4 regions of the Streptomyces sp. NPDC014870 genome follow, and region 1 is predicted to be linked to each of the others. Evidence: riboswitches for the same ligand, from Rfam matches in the RefSeq annotation. Region 1 holds a riboswitch; each other region holds the start of a gene.
What was found. Region 1 has a riboswitch for cobalamin ahead of ACF09C_RS11435 (ABC transporter substrate-binding protein). Riboswitches for the same ligand answer to the same signal wherever they lie in the genome.
Positions count from the first base shown of each region.

Region 2: another riboswitch for cobalamin. It lies ahead of ACF09C_RS35095 (prenyltransferase/squalene oxidase repeat-containing protein); the one in region 1 lies ahead of ACF09C_RS11435 (ABC transporter substrate-binding protein).
Region 3: another riboswitch for cobalamin. It lies ahead of metE (5-methyltetrahydropteroyltriglutamate--homocysteine S-methyltransferase); the one in region 1 lies ahead of ACF09C_RS11435 (ABC transporter substrate-binding protein).
Region 4: another riboswitch for cobalamin. It lies ahead of ACF09C_RS19940 (ABC transporter substrate-binding protein); the one in region 1 lies ahead of ACF09C_RS11435 (ABC transporter substrate-binding protein).

Region 1 covers NZ_JBIBWQ010000003.1:595,595-599,620, reverse strand. Annotated here, with positions in the region: gene ACF09C_RS11450 (glycosyltransferase family 4 protein) at 1-514, shown strand, start outside; gene ACF09C_RS11445 (serine hydrolase domain-containing protein) at 569-1,636, shown strand; gene ACF09C_RS11440 (hypothetical protein) at 1,795-2,007, opposite strand; cobalamin riboswitch at 2,218-2,403, shown strand; gene ACF09C_RS11435 (ABC transporter substrate-binding protein) at 2,631-3,866, shown strand; gene ACF09C_RS11430 (FecCD family ABC transporter permease) at 3,869-4,026, shown strand, end outside.
Region 2 covers NZ_JBIBWQ010000015.1:64,008-68,033, forward strand. Annotated here, with positions in the region: gene ACF09C_RS35090 (hypothetical protein) at 1-1,398, opposite strand, end outside; cobalamin riboswitch at 1,514-1,659, opposite strand; cobalamin riboswitch at 1,728-1,866, shown strand; gene ACF09C_RS35095 (prenyltransferase/squalene oxidase repeat-containing protein) at 1,976-4,026, shown strand, end outside.
Region 3 covers NZ_JBIBWQ010000015.1:44,046-48,071, forward strand. Annotated here, with positions in the region: gene ACF09C_RS35010 (short-chain fatty acyl-CoA regulator family protein) at 1-1,037, shown strand, start outside; cobalamin riboswitch at 1,141-1,369, shown strand; gene metE (5-methyltetrahydropteroyltriglutamate--homocysteine S-methyltransferase) at 1,538-3,862, shown strand; gene ACF09C_RS35020 (hypothetical protein) at 3,973-4,026, shown strand, end outside.
Region 4 covers NZ_JBIBWQ010000006.1:412,324-416,349, forward strand. Annotated here, with positions in the region: gene ACF09C_RS19930 (ABC transporter ATP-binding protein) at 1-457, opposite strand, end outside; gene ACF09C_RS19935 (FecCD family ABC transporter permease) at 454-1,530, opposite strand; gene ACF09C_RS19940 (ABC transporter substrate-binding protein) at 1,527-2,501, opposite strand; cobalamin riboswitch at 2,538-2,663, opposite strand; gene ACF09C_RS19945 (Mov34/MPN/PAD-1 family protein) at 2,668-3,096, opposite strand; gene ACF09C_RS19950 (amino acid permease) at 3,227-4,026, opposite strand, start outside.

The sequences.
Region 1 (4,026 bases):
CCTGCGGATCCTGTACGCCGGCCGCCTCACCCCCGAGAAGGGCTTCGACACCCTGCTCTCAGCCGTCCCGCTCACTCAGTCCGCCGAGCTGTCCATCGCCGCACCCCGAGCCGAGTTCCACGCCCTCCGCCCCCGCCTCCACCAGCACGGAGTACACGTCCACTACCTCGGCTGGCTACGCCGCCCACAGCTCTGGAAGACCTTCGCCGACCACGACGTCCTGGTCATGCCCTCCACGACACTGGAGGCCATGGGCCTCGTGGCCCTCGAAGCCCAGGCATGCGGCCTCCCCGTCCTCTACCAGCCGGTTCCCGGACTCACCGAGGCACTGGGCGGCACCGCCCTCGCGACCGACTTCGCCGACCCGCACGCCGTCGCCCGCGAACTCGACCGCCTCCGCACCACCCCTGGCCTCCTGCCGGCGCTCCGTGCGGCCGGCGTCACCAACGCGGCCCGCTTCCCCCTGAGTGCCACCGCCGAAGCCCTCGCCGAGCTCGGCAGGCGCCTCGCCTGATCACCCGTGGCGCATCCCCACCAGACCCGGCCGTCTCACTACGATCGGAACACCATGACGCTCGACACCGCACGCATTGAGCAGCTCCTCCAGGCCGGCGTCCGCGACCGGGTCTACCCGGGAGCCGTCTGGGCCGTCGGCGACGCCGGGGGCACGACGGCGAGCGGCGCGGTCGGTCTCCTCGACCCGACCCGTCCCGACGAGCCGATGCGGCTCGACACCGTCTTCGACATCGCCAGCCTCACCAAGATCGTCGCCGTGTGGGCCGTCATCGGCACCCTCGTCGAAGAAGGCAAGCTCCAGCTCCACACCCCACTCGGCGCCTTCTGGCCCGAGGTCGCTGGCCACCCGCTCGCCCAGGTCACCACCCACGAGCTCCTGACCCACACCGCCGGTCTCCCCCTGCGCGCCAACCTCAGAAACCTCTACGGCACCGACCCCCAGGACATCCGCGACGGCGTCCTCCACGAGGCTCTCCACCGTGCGCCCAGCCAGGCCGTCGAGTACACCGACCGGGCCGCCCTCATCCTCGGCTACCTCGCCGAGTACCTCGCCGGTCAGCCCCTCGACCTCCTGGCGGCCAGCCGCGTCTGGGAGCCGCTCGGCATGACCGAGACCCGCTTCGGCCCCCTCCCCGCGGCCGTAGTCCCCCGCTGCGCCCCCACCGAACGGGACGAGGAAACCGGCACCCACCTCCAGGGCACCGCCCACGACTTCTCCGCCCGCCTCCTCGGCGGCACCTGCGGCATCGCCGGCACTTTCTCCACCCTCGACGACCTCACCCGCTTCCTCCAGCACATGCTGGCCCCGACGCAGGCCGCCTTCGGCCGGACCTGGATCTGCGACTCCCTGCGCATCCACACCGGAGAACTCACCCCGGCACGCGGCCTCTTCTGGCACCCAGCCCCCGGCACCGGGCTGCGCGACGACGTCTGGGTCCACTACGGCTTCACCGGCACCGGCATGTGGATCAGCCCGAGGCAGCAGCGATGGGCAATCCTCCTCACCAACAAGCTCTACTTCACCCGCGACCGCGAACCGCTCACCGCCGTACGCGACTCCTACCGCGAGTCGGTCTTTACGGACGGCACCCTGCCGGGACGCGCACGGGCCGATCGGTGATCCAGTCCCCAGACGCGACGAGGCCGCGGGTCCCGCAGAGCGGCACGAGCCCTGCGGGGTTCCCACGGCCCGTTGGCCGGTCACTTCGATCAACACCCGTGACATGTACAAGGCGGACAGGGCATGGGTATGGACCTCGGTGACGCCGAGCGCGTCGGTCACCACCTGTGCGGCCTCGGGGCGTCGCGGGTCAGCAGACGCAGGCGGGAGACGCCGAGTTCGCGCAGTTGGCTCACGCCGGCGCCGGCGCGCACGGCGTCGGAGACGCCTGCGAGCACGAGCCAGCGGCGTGAAAGCCCCCGGCCGGACGGTGGTCGCAGCCACGGCACCGTCCGGCCCGGCCTGCCTGTCGCGCGCAGGTCAACAGCCATGCGCACGCCCCAGTACCGGGTGATTCCCAAGCTTGTAGCGCGGGTTCAATTCCCGTCATCCGCTCGTGAACGAAACCCAGGTCACGGTCTCGGGACTTCTTCGTTGTCCAGGTCGCGTGGGGCTGCCGTGCCGCGCACGCGTCCATCAAGGCCATTCGGTGGCCGCTTGCTGTGGCTCGTCGCACAGATGTGGGTCTGGCGGGGCTGTGGCCGGTTCTGCGATGCTTCCGTCCGTCAAGCGACGGCGGAACGAGGAAGCCGGTGAGATTCCGGCACGGTACCGCCACTGTGTAGGGGGAGCGACTCCGCCCATGGCCACCGCCCCATCCGGGGGTGGGAAGGCCGGAGAAGCTGTGATCCCGAGTCAGGAGACTCACGCCGTCGCACCTCGATGTACGGGGCGGATTTCCCCAGGAGAGGCGGTGGCACTCGTGTGCCTGTGTACGTGTGGGGTCGGCTTCACGCTGCCCTTGGCCCGTCGGAGCCGACCTGTCCGGCTTGACGTAGGGGTCCGTTCCCCCAGGTTCTGACGACCTCCTCCTTCAGCGAGTTCCTTTTCGTACGCCTCATCCGCGCACCGGTATGCCGGTACGCGCTGCCCACGCACGCCACCAGGAGTCACCTTGTCCGTACGATCCGTCATGCCCGACCGGCGTCGGGCCGCCGCGGCGGCCTTCCTCGCCGTCGCCCTCACGCTCACCGCGTGCGGCGGCGACGTCGGCACCACAGCCGACCCCAAGACCCGGGCCGAGGGTGAAGGGTGCATCAAGGACTTCGACCCGGCCAAGGACTACTTCCCGGTCAAGTCGACGATGAAGCACGCCGAGAACTTCACGCTCCGGTACGAGAAGAGCTATCAGGTCCTCACCGTCAAGGAGCCCTTCCCCAAGGGCAAGCCGGAGTCGTACGTACTGGTCAAGTGCGGTGCCCCCAAGCCGAAGCTGACCGGTGACCTGGCCTCCGCGCAGCAGGTCACCGTCCCCGTCAAGAGCCTGTACTCCGCCTCCACCACCCACTTGCCGCTGCTGACCGAGACCGGCACCCTGGACGTCCTGACCGGTGTCGCGAGCGCCACCGCCATCTCCTCCGCCGAGGTGCTCGAGCGGGTGAAGGCGGGCAAGGTCACCGAGTACGCCAAGGACCGCACCCTCAACGCCGAGACGGTCATCGGCGCCAAGCCCGATGTGCTGATGACCCAGGGCACCGACGACCCGCAGTACCCGAAGCTGCGTCAGGCGGGCATCGCCGTGGTCGCCAACGCCGAGTGGCTGGAGGCCAGTCCGCTCGGCCGCGCCGAGTGGGTCAAGGCGATGGCCGCACTCACGGGGGCGGAGAAGCGCGCCGGCGAGGTGTTCGACACCATCGAGGGCGACTACCGGAAGGTCGCCGCGAAGGGCGCGCAGGCAGTCAAGGCGGGCAAGCCCGTCGAGGTGCTGCCCGGCACGATGTATCAGGGCACATGGTCCATGCCTGCGGGCGGCAGCTACGCCGCCCGGCTGATCAAGGACGCGGGCGGTACCTACCCGTGGGCCGGCGAGGCGGGCACCGGCGGCCTCCAGCTGAACTTCGAAGCCGTGTACGCCAAGGGCGGCCAGGCCCCGGTCTGGATCGCCGACCAGCAGTGGAAGTCCACCGCCGACGCGGTGAAGGCCGACAGCCGGTACGGGCAGCTGAAGGCCGTGTCCGGCGGCGCCGTGTGGACGAACCAGAAGGCGCTCGGTCCCGGCGGCGGCAACGACTACTTCGAGCGCGGTGTGCTGCGCCCGGACCTGGTCCTCGCCGACCTGTTCGCGCTGATGCACCCGGACCAGGCGAAGGGGCACACCTTCACCTTCTACCGGCCGGTGCCCAAGGCGTGACGATGCATCAGACAGCCGTGTCGGCACCGGCCGCGGGCACCCCGCGGCCGGTGCGGCGGCGCCTCGTCGTCGTCCTCGCCCTCGCGGCCGGGACCGCCGTGCTGTTCGTCCTCACCATCGCCACCGGCTCCCATCCGGTGCCGGTTGCCGAGGTGGTACG
Region 2 (4,026 bases), on a different contig from region 1:
CAGCGCGATGGTGTCGCCGACGTTGATCGTCTTCTCGCGCAGGGCGCCCGCGAACGAGGAGCCGTCGACGCTGACCTTCCAGGTGTTCGAGCCGCTGTTGGCCTTGCCGTTGACCTCGGTGATCGCGCCGGTTCCCGACGCCGGGGTCACGGAGGTGACGCAGCCGGTCGGGCTCGCGGCGCTCGTCGCGGCGGCGAGAACATCGCCGAGCGTCGTGGTCGTCCCCGTGGGCGTGAAGGACACCGAGCACACCTTGAGGTTGCCGGCGCCGTCGTCGACGGTCAGGGCCAGCTTGGTGGCGGTGCCCGCCGTGAAGGTGGGCTGGGCGACCCACTGGGTGGCCCCGGGGGTGACCGGGACCGGCGGGGCCGTGGTGAAGCCGCCGCCGGCGACCGCGCGCAGCGCGTCGATGGAGGAATAGGCCGAGGGAACGGTGTCGGCTGGCTTGTACTTGAATCCGCCCGCCGGGTTGTACTGGTTGGCGATGAGGAAGTCGACCGGCGTCTTGCCGCTGATCGTGGTGAAGTCGGCCGACTGCGGGTTGAAACCACAGGCGTTGAGGCCCGCGATGCCCCAGCCGTTGGAGCTGGTGTTGACCCCGTAGAGGGAGTTGAAGGCGCCGGAGGAGGCGACCAGCTTGCCCTTGAGGAAGTTCTTGGCCTGGACGACGTCGGTGTCGGTGTTGGGGACGCCGGAGACGCACAGGGCGGCCATCCCGGCACCGGTCATGTCGATGTCGCTCGCCGAGGCGAGACCCGTGGGGTTGCCCTCGACCTTCTGGTAGGTCCAGCCGCCGTCGTTGTGCTGGTTGGCACGGAGGCGGGTGACGATCGCGTCGGTGAGTGCCTGCGGGACGCGGGCGGTGCCGCCTTGGGTCTTCGCGCCGCCCAGCGAAAGGGCCGCGAAGACCGTGCCGTTGAAGTTCGCGGACGGGCCGAAGTAGCCCGGCTCCGCGGTCTGCCAGTAGGAGTAGATGTTCGCGATGAGGTTGCGTGAGGCCGAGACACGGGCCGGGTCGATGCCCGCGGCGTACGCGTTGAGCGTTCCGCGCTCGTAGTCCGTGACGACCGGGGTCGCCGAGGGCCAGGCGGCCGTCGACAGCAGATTCCGGTAGACGGTTCTGGCGTTCTTGGTGGTGTCTCCGCCCGGGGCCACGTCGACGACGGCCGTGCCGGCCGCGGCGAAGGCGCTGAACGCCCACTCGTTGGACAGACCCGAGCCGGCGTACGAACCGTCAGCCGCCTGAAGGGACTTGAGGTACGCGACGCCGTTGGTCTTGGACGTGGCTATCTGCGCGGGGGTCGAGGTCGCGAGAGCGGGAAGCGTGCCGAGGGCGAGGGCGCCGAGCGCCGCCGGCACCACGAGTGAGAGGCGACGGGAGGTACGGGAACGAGACATGACCTGCTCCTGGAAGTCGGCGGACGCCGGCCGCTCCAGTGCACACCTCGCGTCACCGTGTCGGAGCACGGCCGGGCATCGCCGGGGAGCCGCCGTCCGGAACGCGTGGTACGGCTTCGTGTACTGCATCGCCGTCTGGGCATTCGGGCTCGAAAGACGGCCCCCGCCGTCTCATACCGCTGCGCGTCAGCTCCGGATTCGCACCGGATTCCCCCATGTGGCAGCCCAGGACGCTACCTGAACGATCAAGGTACCGCCAGCGGTGCCGCAGGGAGCGGGCGAGGGCCGGTGCCGGGGATCCCCGTGAGACGGACACCATCTTGACGGTCTCAACGGATCCGTGTTGCACTCCGGCTGACAAGCAATCAGCACCAGGGGAAGCCGGTCGAATTCCGGCGCTGACCCGCAACCGTAGACCCGGATCGTCCCGGGTGAGTCGGAATGCCTGGGGCTGGGACTCAGTACGAAGAACGCCGTCGCGGACTACGGCGTGGTCGTCACCGCCTCGCCATGGCATCTCCACTGTGCGGGGCGCATCGCCACGCACGCAGCCGCCCGGCAGAGACGAGGGGCCGCGGTGGGGACCGAACAGCAGGCGAGACGGTGGTGGAGGGCGAGACGGCGGCTTCTGTCCGTCCTGACCGCCTCCTTTCTGACGCTCGGTGCGGGCCTGACCCACCTCACGGCGGCGGCCCCGGCGAGCGCCGACCCGATCGGGAAGTGCACCCGCACGAAGGGCGCCATCGTCGCCGTCGACTTCGGCCACTGGGGCGGCCCTGTGGTGCGCGGCTGCGACACCACTCCCACGACCGGCTACGAACTCCTGCGCTCCGGCGGGTTCAGCACGGCCGGAACGGAGCACGACGGTCCCGCGTTCATCTGCCGCATAGGCAACGGCTCGTTCAACAGCGGTAAGCAGTACCCCACTCCGGCCCAGGAGGACTGCGTCCTCACCCCGCAGGCCACCGCCTACTGGTCGTACTGGATCGCCTCACCCGGCCAGCGGAAGTGGACGTACAGCCCGCTGGGCGCCATGTCCCGCACCCTCAAGCCCGGTGACGTGGACGCCTGGGTCTTCGGCGGCACGGACATCGGCGGCACCAAGGGCAGGCCCTCGTTCACCCCCGACGACGTCCGGGCCGAGGGCGGCGACCCGCCGAACCCCAGCGATCCGCCGGCGCCCAACGTGCCCCCGGGCACGGTCGATCTGCCCGCCGCGACCCGCTGGCTCACCGACCGGCTGACCAACGGGCAGCGCGTCGTCAACGACGGCGACACCACGCCGAACTACCTCGCCACCACCGAGGTCGCCTACGCACTGGCCTCACTCGACAACGAGAACCCCACAGCCCGGCGAATCGCCGACTTCCTCGCCAGGCCTGAACACACCGACGCCTACGCCTACCCCGCCGGGAAGGACGAGGCGCCCGACGCCACCGCCGCCGCCCGCCTCGCGCTCGTCGCCGAGGCCACCGGCAAGGACCCCCGCGCCTTCGGCGGCCACGACCTCCTCGGCGACCTCATGGCGAACGTCTGCCTCAGCGGCTCGGACGCGCCGCAGCCCGTCCCCGGCTGCGCGACCAAGGGCGACTTCCGGACCACCGGACAGACCGAGGGGCAGACCCTCGCCGTCATCGCCCTGCTCAACGGCGGAGTGACGCCGCCTGCCGAGTCGGTGGCGCGCCTGACCCAACTGCAGTGCGACGACGGCGGGTTCCCCAGCTTCCTGATCCTCGACGGCCAGGTGTGCGAGAGCGAGGCACCGACCACCGCGCTCGTCACGCTCGCCCTCCAGCGCGCCGGCGGCCACACCCCGGTGGTCACCAAGGCCCGCTCCTCCCTCAAGAAGGCCCAGTTCAAGACAGGGGCCTGGCCGGCCGCCTCGTACAGCGTCCCCGGCAGCGCGTACGCCACCGGCTGGGTGGCCCAGACACTGCGTGCCCTGGGTGACCGTGCCCACGCGAACGCCGCGGTCTCCTGGCTCTCCCGCCAGCAGCTCCCCGGTGGTTCCTTCGCCTTCGAGGAGGGCACCACGGACCCACTGCTCTATGCCACCACCGCGGCCGTCATCGCCGGGGCGAAGAGCGATCTGGTGACGCTCACGACGAAGGAGCCCGTCCCGCCGACGACGCCCCCGACGACTCCTCCGACCACCCCGCCCACCACGCCGCCTACGACGGGGCCCACCGCTCCCCCGGCCGGTGAGGGACCGGACCTCAAGAAGGGCTCGGCCTACCTCGCCGACCACAAGCGGCTGATCCAGGGCCGGTACTACGAGGGCAGCCCCCGCTTCGCCGACTACGGCCTGACCATCGACGGCGCCTACGCGCTCGCCGCCACCGGCCACGACAACGCCACCCTGCGCAACATCGTCGACTTCCTCGACAAGGGCGGCAAGGACGCCTCGGGCCGTGGCGTCCACCACTGGACGAAGATAGACACGAAGTACGCGGGCGGCGGATTCATCGGCAAGACCGCCGTGCTCGCCGAGTCCGTGGGCCGCGACCCCCGCGACTTCGGCGGGAAGGACCTGATCGCAGCGCTCGCCAAGGGCACCTGCCAGGCCGCGACGCCGGCCGAGCCCCGCAAGTGCGCGGGCAAGGGCAACTACACGTACGCCACCTCGGT
Region 3 (4,026 bases), on a different contig from region 1:
CGCCCGAGGAGACCGTGGGGCTCCTGCCCGCCGAACCCCACGACGAGGTACGGGACTTCTTCTACGCCCACCACAACCACTTCGCCGCCCTGGAGACGGAGGCCGAGACGACCGCCGCGGCCCTGAACACGGGCCGGGCCGGCCGCGCGGCCGACGCGCTCACGGACCGACTCACGGTCGGGCACGGCGTCAAGGTGCTCCGGTCGGGCCCGGAAAGGTCCGCCGACGCCCGGCGCTTCGACGCGGAGAGCGGCCTGCTTCTGCTGTCTCCCTGGCTCAGCGAGGGGCAGCGTGCCTTCCAACTCGCCACCCAGCTCGCGTTCTTGGAGCACGGCACCCTGCTGGCCGAACTGGTCGACACGGCCGGACTCACCTCTCCCCAGGCGGAGGGCCTGGCACGCATCGGCCTCGCCAACTACTTCGCCGGCGCGGTCCTCATGCCGTACACCGCCTTCCACACAGCGGCCGAGGAACTCCGCTACGACGTCGAACTGCTCCAGGCGCGCTTCGGCGTGGGGTTCGAGACCGTGTGCCACCGGCTGAGCACGCTCCAACGCCCCGACCGCCGTGGGGTGCCCTTCTCCTTCCTGCGGGCCGACCGCGCGGGCAACATCTCGAAACGCCAGTCCGCCACCGACTTCCACTTCTCCCGGCTTGGCGGCACCTGCCCCCTGTGGACCGTGTACGAGGCGTTCTCCGCGCCCGGCCGGATCCTCACCCAGGTGGCCGAGATGCCGGACGGCAAGAAGTACTTCTGGATCGCCCGGACGGTGACCCGGGGAGGGTTCGGCCACCACGCGGCGCGTGCCGACTTCGCCGTCGCGCTGGGCTGCGAGCTGCGCCACGCGCCACGCCTCGTCTACGCCGAGGGCATCGCCCTGCAGGACCCGCGTGCCGCCACCCCGATCGGTCTGGGCTGCCGGATCTGCGAACGGCAGGACTGCGCGCAGCGCGCCCGGCCGCCCGCCGGCGGTGTCCTCGCCGTCGACCCCGACCGGCGGGCCCTGGTGCCGTACCCGGTGGTGTCCGAGCGCTGAATACGTACGGCTCACCGCCCGGCGCTCCCCTCTCCTCAGCCATCTGTCTCATTTTCATGTCCGTATGGCGGACAAGGGCTCGCCGCTGAGCGATCCGGCACCCTAGTCTGGCCGGGCAGCTGGTTCGCCCCGTCCGCCAGGCGGGATGCGTCGTAAGAGGGAACCCGGTGGGAATCCGGGACTGCCCCGCAGCGGTGAGCGGGAACGACCGCCGTCAGACGCACTGGGATCGGACAACGGTCCTGGGAAGCGACGGCCAGTAGGTGTCCTCCGGTCAGTTCCGGAGAGCGTGCCCGCGAGTCCGAAGACCTGCCCGTTGCCCGCACGCGGACGATTCCGCGCGCGGACATTCCGGTGACCTCGTGGGCGGGTCGGCGTACACAGCGAGCGGCATGCACGGATTTCTCCCGTGCCGTGGTCCGCGCGTTCTGTCGTTCCCTTCGCGTCCGCGTCTCGTCATCCGGGATGTTTTCTGGACACATCTCGCGAAGGAGAGTTCCGTGACAGCGAAGCCCGCAGCCGCGGCAGCACGAGCCACCGTGTACGGCTACCCCCGCCAGGGTCAGAACCGCGAACTGAAGAAGGCCATCGAGGGCTACTGGAAGGGCCGTGTCACCGCCGACGCCCTCCGGGCCGCCGCCACCGACCTGCGCCGTTCGAACTGGCAGCAGCTGGCCGACGCCGGCATCCACGAGGTGCCGACCGGTGACTTCTCGTACTACGACCACGTCCTGGACACCAGTGTCATGGTCGGCGCTGTCCCCGCACGCCACCGCGCCGCAGTCGAGACGGACGCGCTCGACGGGTACTTCGCGATGGCCCGCGGCACGCAGGACGTCGCGCCGCTGGAGATGACCAAGTGGTTCGACACCAACTACCACTACCTGGTGCCCGAACTCGGCCCCGACACCGTCTTCACCGCCGACTCCGCCAAGCAGGTCGCCGAGCTGAAGGAAGCCCTCGCCCTCGGCCTGACCGCCCGCCCGGTCCTCGTCGGCCCCGTCACCTACCTCCTCCTCGCCAAGCCCGCCCCCGGAGTCGCCGCCGACTTCGACCCGCTCACCCTCATCGACCGGCTGCTCCCGGTCTACGCCGAGGTCCTCGCCGACCTGCGCGCGGCGGGCGCCGACTGGGTCCAGCTGGACGAGCCCGCCCTCGTCCAGGACCGCACCCCGGCCGAGCTGAACGCCGCCGCCCGCGCCTACCGGGACCTCGGAGCACTCACCGACCGGCCCAAGCTGCTCGTCGCCTCCTACTTCGACCGGCTCGGCGACGCCCTCCAGGTGCTCGCCTCAGCCCCCGTCGACGGCCTCGCCCTGGACTTCACCGAGCGCGCCGCCGCCAACCTCGACGACCTCGCGGGCGTCGGCGGACTGCCCGGAAAGCGCCTGGTCGCGGGCGTCGTCAACGGCCGCAACATCTGGATCAACGACTACCAGAAGTCCCTGGCCACCCTCGCCACCCTGCTCGGTCTCGCCGACCGCGTCGACGTGGCCGCCTCCTGCTCGCTGCTGCACGTCCCGCTGGACGCGACCGCCGAACGCGACATCGACCCGCAGATCCGACGCTGGCTCGCCTTCGCCCGCCAGAAGACCAGCGAGGTCGTGACCCTCGCCAAGGGCCTCGCCAGCGGAACCGACGCGATCAGCGCCGAACTGGCCGCCAACCGGGCCGACCTGGCCTCCCGCGCCGGCTCCGCCCTCACCCGCGACCCGGCCGTACGCGCCCGCACCGCCGCGATCACCGACGCGGACGGCTGCCGCTCCCAGCCGTACGCCGAGCGGTCCGCCGCCCAGCGCGCCCACCTCGGTCTGCCGCTGCTGCCGACCACCACCATCGGCTCCTTCCCGCAGACCGACGAGCTCCGCGTGGCCCGCGCCGACCTGCGCGCCGGCCGCATCGACACGGCCGGCTACGAGGAGCGGATCAAGGACGAGATCCGCGAGGTCCTGTCCTTCCAGGAGAAGACCGGCGTCGACGTGCTCGTGCACGGCGAGCCCGAACGCAACGACATGGTCCAGTACTTCGCCGAGCAGCTCACCGGCTATGTCGCCACGCAGCACGGCTGGGTGCAGTCGTACGGCACCCGGTACGTCCGGCCGCCGATCCTGGCCGGAGACATCTCGCGCCCCGAGCCGATGACGGTGCGTTGGACCACGTACGCGCAGGCGCAGACCAGCAAGCCGGTCAAGGGCATGCTCACCGGTCCGGTCACCATGCTCGCGTGGTCGTTCGTCCGCGACGACCAGCCGCTCGGCGACACGGCCCGACAGGTGGCGCTCGCTCTGCGCGACGAGGTGAACGACCTGGAGGCCGCGGGCACCTCGGTCATCCAGGTCGACGAGCCCGCGCTCCGGGAGACCCTCCCGTTGCGTGCCGCGGACCACGCCGCCTACCTCGACTGGGCGACGGAGTCCTTCCGGCTCTCCACCAGCGGTGTCCGGCCCGACACCCAGATCCACACCCACATGTGCTACGCCGAGTTCGGCGACATCGTCCAGGCCATCGACGACCTCGACGCGGACGTCATCAGTCTGGAAGCCGCCCGCTCCCACATGCAGGTCGCCGGTGAACTCGCCGAGCACGGCTACCCGCGCGAGGCCGGTCCGGGCGTCTGGGACATCCACTCCCCCCGCGTGCCCAGCACCGACGAAGCCGCCGCGCTCCTGCGCAAGGGCCTGGAGGCCATCCCGGCCGAGCGGCTCTGGGTCAACCCCGACTGCGGACTCAAGACCCGCGGCTGGACCGAGACCCGAGCCTCCCTGGAGAACCTCGTCGCCGCCGCGCGCGAGGTCAGGGCGGGGCTGGCCGGCGACAACGGCTGACGCCCGGCGGACCCGGGCCGGACGCTTCGCCGTCCTGCCCGGGCTCCTACGACCGGACAGCGGCGGAGCGGCCCGGCGATCGGGCGACCCCGGTGACGAAGGGTTCTCACGTGGCGAAGCCGAAACCCCGGCACATCACCCTCGACGGGCAGCCCATGGTGGCT
Region 4 (4,026 bases), on a different contig from region 1:
CGACGAGGGCGCGCTGGCGTTCGCCGCCGGAGAGCGTGGGGTACGGCCGGTCGGCCAGCTCGGCGATGCCGACCCGGGCGAGGGCGGCCTCGGCGCGCGCGCCGTCGGCGGCCGTGTCGCCCTCCCAGAAGCGTTTGTGCGGGGAGCGGCCGAGGGCGACCAGTTCCTGGACGGTCAGCTCGAACTCGGTGGAGCTGTCCTGCGGGACGACTCCGATCCGGCGGGCGCGGGCCTTGGGTCCGAGGGCGGACAGGTCGTCGCCGTCGAGCAGGACGCGGCCGGCGGTGGGGGTGAGGGTGCCGTAGACGCAGCGCAGGAGGGTGGACTTGCCGCTGCCGTTGGGGCCGACGAGCCCGATGGTCTCGCCGGGGCGGGCGGTGAGGTCGGCGTCGTGCAGCCGGGTGTCGTACGAGACTCCCTTGAGGACCAGTTCCGTGGGGGCGGGCCGGGAGGTCACACCGGGCTCCCTTCCGCGCGGTGGCGCATGAGCCAGAGGAAGAGGGGGCCGCCGATGAGGGCGGTGAGGACGCCGACCGGGATGTCCTGCGGCGCGGCGACGGTCCGGGCGGCGAGGTCCGCGAGGATCAGGGCGAGCGCGCCGCCGAGCGCGGCGACCGGAAGCAGGCGGCGGTGCGGTGCGCCGACGGCCATCCGGGCGGCGTGCGGGGCCATCAGGCCGACGAAGCCGACGGCGCCGCTGACGGAGACCATGACGGCGGTGACGAGCGAGGCGAGGACGAAGACGGCGGCCCGGAAGCGGGCGGTGTCCAGGCCGAGGACGGTGGCGCCCTCCTCGCCGACGAGGAGCAGGTCGAGCGGGCGGGCGAGGGCGACCAGGACCGCGGTGCCGAGGGCGACGACGACCGAGGGAAGCGCGAGGGTGTCCCAGCGGGCGCTGCCGAGGCCGCCGAGGGACCAGAACATGGCTTCCTGGAAGTGCTCGGGCCGCCGGGACAGGACGAGGAACAGGGTGCTCAGCGCCGACAGGATGTAGGAGACGGCGACGCCCGCGAGGACGAGCCGGGCGCCGGTCATCGTGGAGCCGCGCCGGGCCAGGGCGTAGACGAGGACCAGGGCGAGCAGGGCGCCCGCGAAGGCCCCTGCGGGCATGGCGACGGTGGTGGTGACCCCGCCGCCGATGCCGAGGACCAGGACGAGGACGGCCCCGCTGGACGCCCCGGAGGAGATCCCGAGCAGGAAGGGGTCGGCGAGCCGGTTGCGGACCAGGGCCTGCAGGACGGCGCCGACGACGGCGAGTCCGGCGCCGACGACCGCGCCGAGCAGCACGCGCGGGAGCCGGACGTCGAGCACGATCGTGCGGTACGGGGAGGGGGCGGCGCGGCCGGTGAGGATCTCGACGACCTGGCCCACGGGTATCCGTACGGAGCCGAGGGCGACCCCGGCGACGACGGCGGCCGCGAGGGCCGCGAGGAGGCCTGCGACGACGAGCCCGTACGGCAGGCGGCCCCGGCGCCGGCGCCGGGCGGCGGCGGCCTCGGTGGCCGCCGCCGGTCCCGTCACCGCCGTCACCGGTTCGGGTGCAGCTGGGCGGAGAGCTTGTCGACGGCGGCCGGGACGCGGACGCCCAGGACCGCGTCCGAGAGGGGCATGACGGCGAAGCGCTTGTTCTTGATCGCCGGGACGTCCTTGAGGGCCGGGTCGTCCAGGAGGCGCTTCTTCTTCTGCTCGACGGTCGTGGAGCCGTAGTCGTAGATGACGATCACGTCGGGCTTGCGGGCGACGACCTGCTCCCAGGTCGCGTCGCCGAAGGTCTTGTCCAGGTCGGCGAAGACGTTGCGGCCGCCGGCCCGGGTGATCAGCTCGTTGCCGATGCCCTTGCCGCCGGCGGTGAACGCGGTCTTGTCGCCGCTGTCGTAGACGAAGACGGAGACCGGGGCGACGCCCTTGAGCCGCTTCTCGGTCGCCGCGACGGTCTTCTTCGCCTCGGCGGTCCAGTCCGTGCCGCGCTCGGGGACGCCGAAGGTGCGGGCGACCTCGTCGACCTCCCGGTAGAGGTCGGCGAGGGAGGAGGCGCCGGAGGGGCAGTACTCCATGTTGAGGCGGCTCTCGATGCCCGACTTCTTCAGGTCGTCCCGGCCGCGGCCGGCCTTGGCGTCGAAGGCGCTGGCGTAACCCCCGTACACGAAGTCGGGGTTGGCGGCGAGCAGGGCCTCCTTGGAGGGGTACTCCTTGGCGAGCACCGGCACCGCGTCGTAGGCCTTCTTGTACGCGGGCAGGATCCGGTCGTCGAGGTAGGCGGTGCCGACCAGGGACTTCTCCAGACCGAGCGCGAGCATGACCTCGGTGACGTGCTGGTTCATGGTCACGGCCCGCTTCGGCGGCGCCTGGAACGTCGTCTTCACACCGCAGTTGGTGACGGTGTACGGGAATCCCGCGGCGGACTTCCCCGAGGGGGCGGCCTGTTCGGCGGGGGCCGCGCAGGCGGCGAGCAGCGGGACGAGGGCTGCGGCGGGCAGCAGGGTACGGCGGTGCCTGGTCAGCACGGAACGAGCCTCCTCCGGGGATTTCCACGTCCCCAGTCGGTGGTGAGAGGCGGCAGGTCAGTTCCTGGCTCCCAGCGTCCGAAGTCGCTGGTCACAGTGGCGGGACCGTGCCGGATTCGCACCGGCTTCCTGGGTCCTGCCGCCCTGGTGTCGGGTCAGTCTCTCAGGCGTCGTACGCCTCGACGACCTTGACCTCCTCCTCGGTCACCACGCCCTCGACGATCGTGTAGGAGCGGAACTGGAAGGGGCCGGCGCCGTCGACGTCGGCGGTGGAGACCAGGACGTAGTGGGCGCCCGGCTCGTTCGCGTAGGTGATGTCGGTGCGCGAGGGGTACGCCTCGGTGGCGGTGTGCGAGTGGTAGACGATCACGGGCTCCTCGTCCCGGTCGTCCATCTCGCGGTAGAGCTTCAGCAGATCGGCCGAGTCGAACTCGTAGAACGTGGGTGAGCGCGCCGCGTTCAGCATCGGGATGAACCGCTCGGGGCGGCCGCTGCCGGCGGGACCCGCGACCACGCCGCAGGCCTCGTCGGGGTGGTCCGCGCGGGAGTGTTCCACGATCTGGTCGTACAGGGCCCGGGTGATGGTCAGCATGGCGACAGGATAAGCATCGGATCAAGAGGGGCCGCGCGGAGCGCGTCAGGCAGGGTGGTGGTGGGCGACGGGTGGGCCGCCCCGTACCGAGGAGTGGTACGGAGCGGCCCGGATGCTGGACAGGCAGGCGTTACGAGCGCTTCACGAAGGCCGCGCCCTGCGGGTTGCGCGCCTTGAGGACCAGGTACGCGACACCCAGGATCAGGCCCCACAGCGGGGCGCAGTACAGCGAGATCCGCGCGTCCTTGTCGATGCCCATCATCACGATGACCATGCCGATGAAGGCGAGCGAGAAGAGGCTGAGCCAGATGCCGCCCGGGGCCTTGAAGGAGGACTGGGGCAGCTCGCCCCGGTCGGCCTTGAGGCGGAAGCGGACCTGGCAGACCAGGATCATGATCCAGGCCCACATGCCGGAGATGGTGGCGAAGGAGACGACGTAGTTGAAGGCGTCGCCGGGCCACTGGTAGTTGATCCAGACGCCGACCATCATCAGCCCGGCCGAGAAGGACGTGCCGACCAGCGGCAGGCCGTTCTTGGTGAGCTTGGTGAAGAACTTCGGGCCCTGGCCGTTGAGCGCGAGGTCGCGCAGCATGCGGCCGGTGGAGTACATGCCCGAGTTGCAGGAGGAGAGCGCGGCGGTCAGCACGACGAAGTTGACGATCGCGGCGCCGATGCCGAGGCCCATCTTCTCGAAGGCCGCGACGAACGGGGAGACGCCCGGCTGGAAGTGGGTCCACGGGACGACCGACAGGATCATGATCAGCGCGCCGACGTAGAAGACGGCGATGCGCCACGGCACGGTGTTGATCGCCTTGGGCAGGACGGTCTTCGGGTCCTTGGACTCGCCGGCCGTCACGCCGACCAGCTCGACCGCGAGGAAGGCGAACATGACCATCTGCAGGGTCATCAGGGTGGAGCCGATGCCCTTGG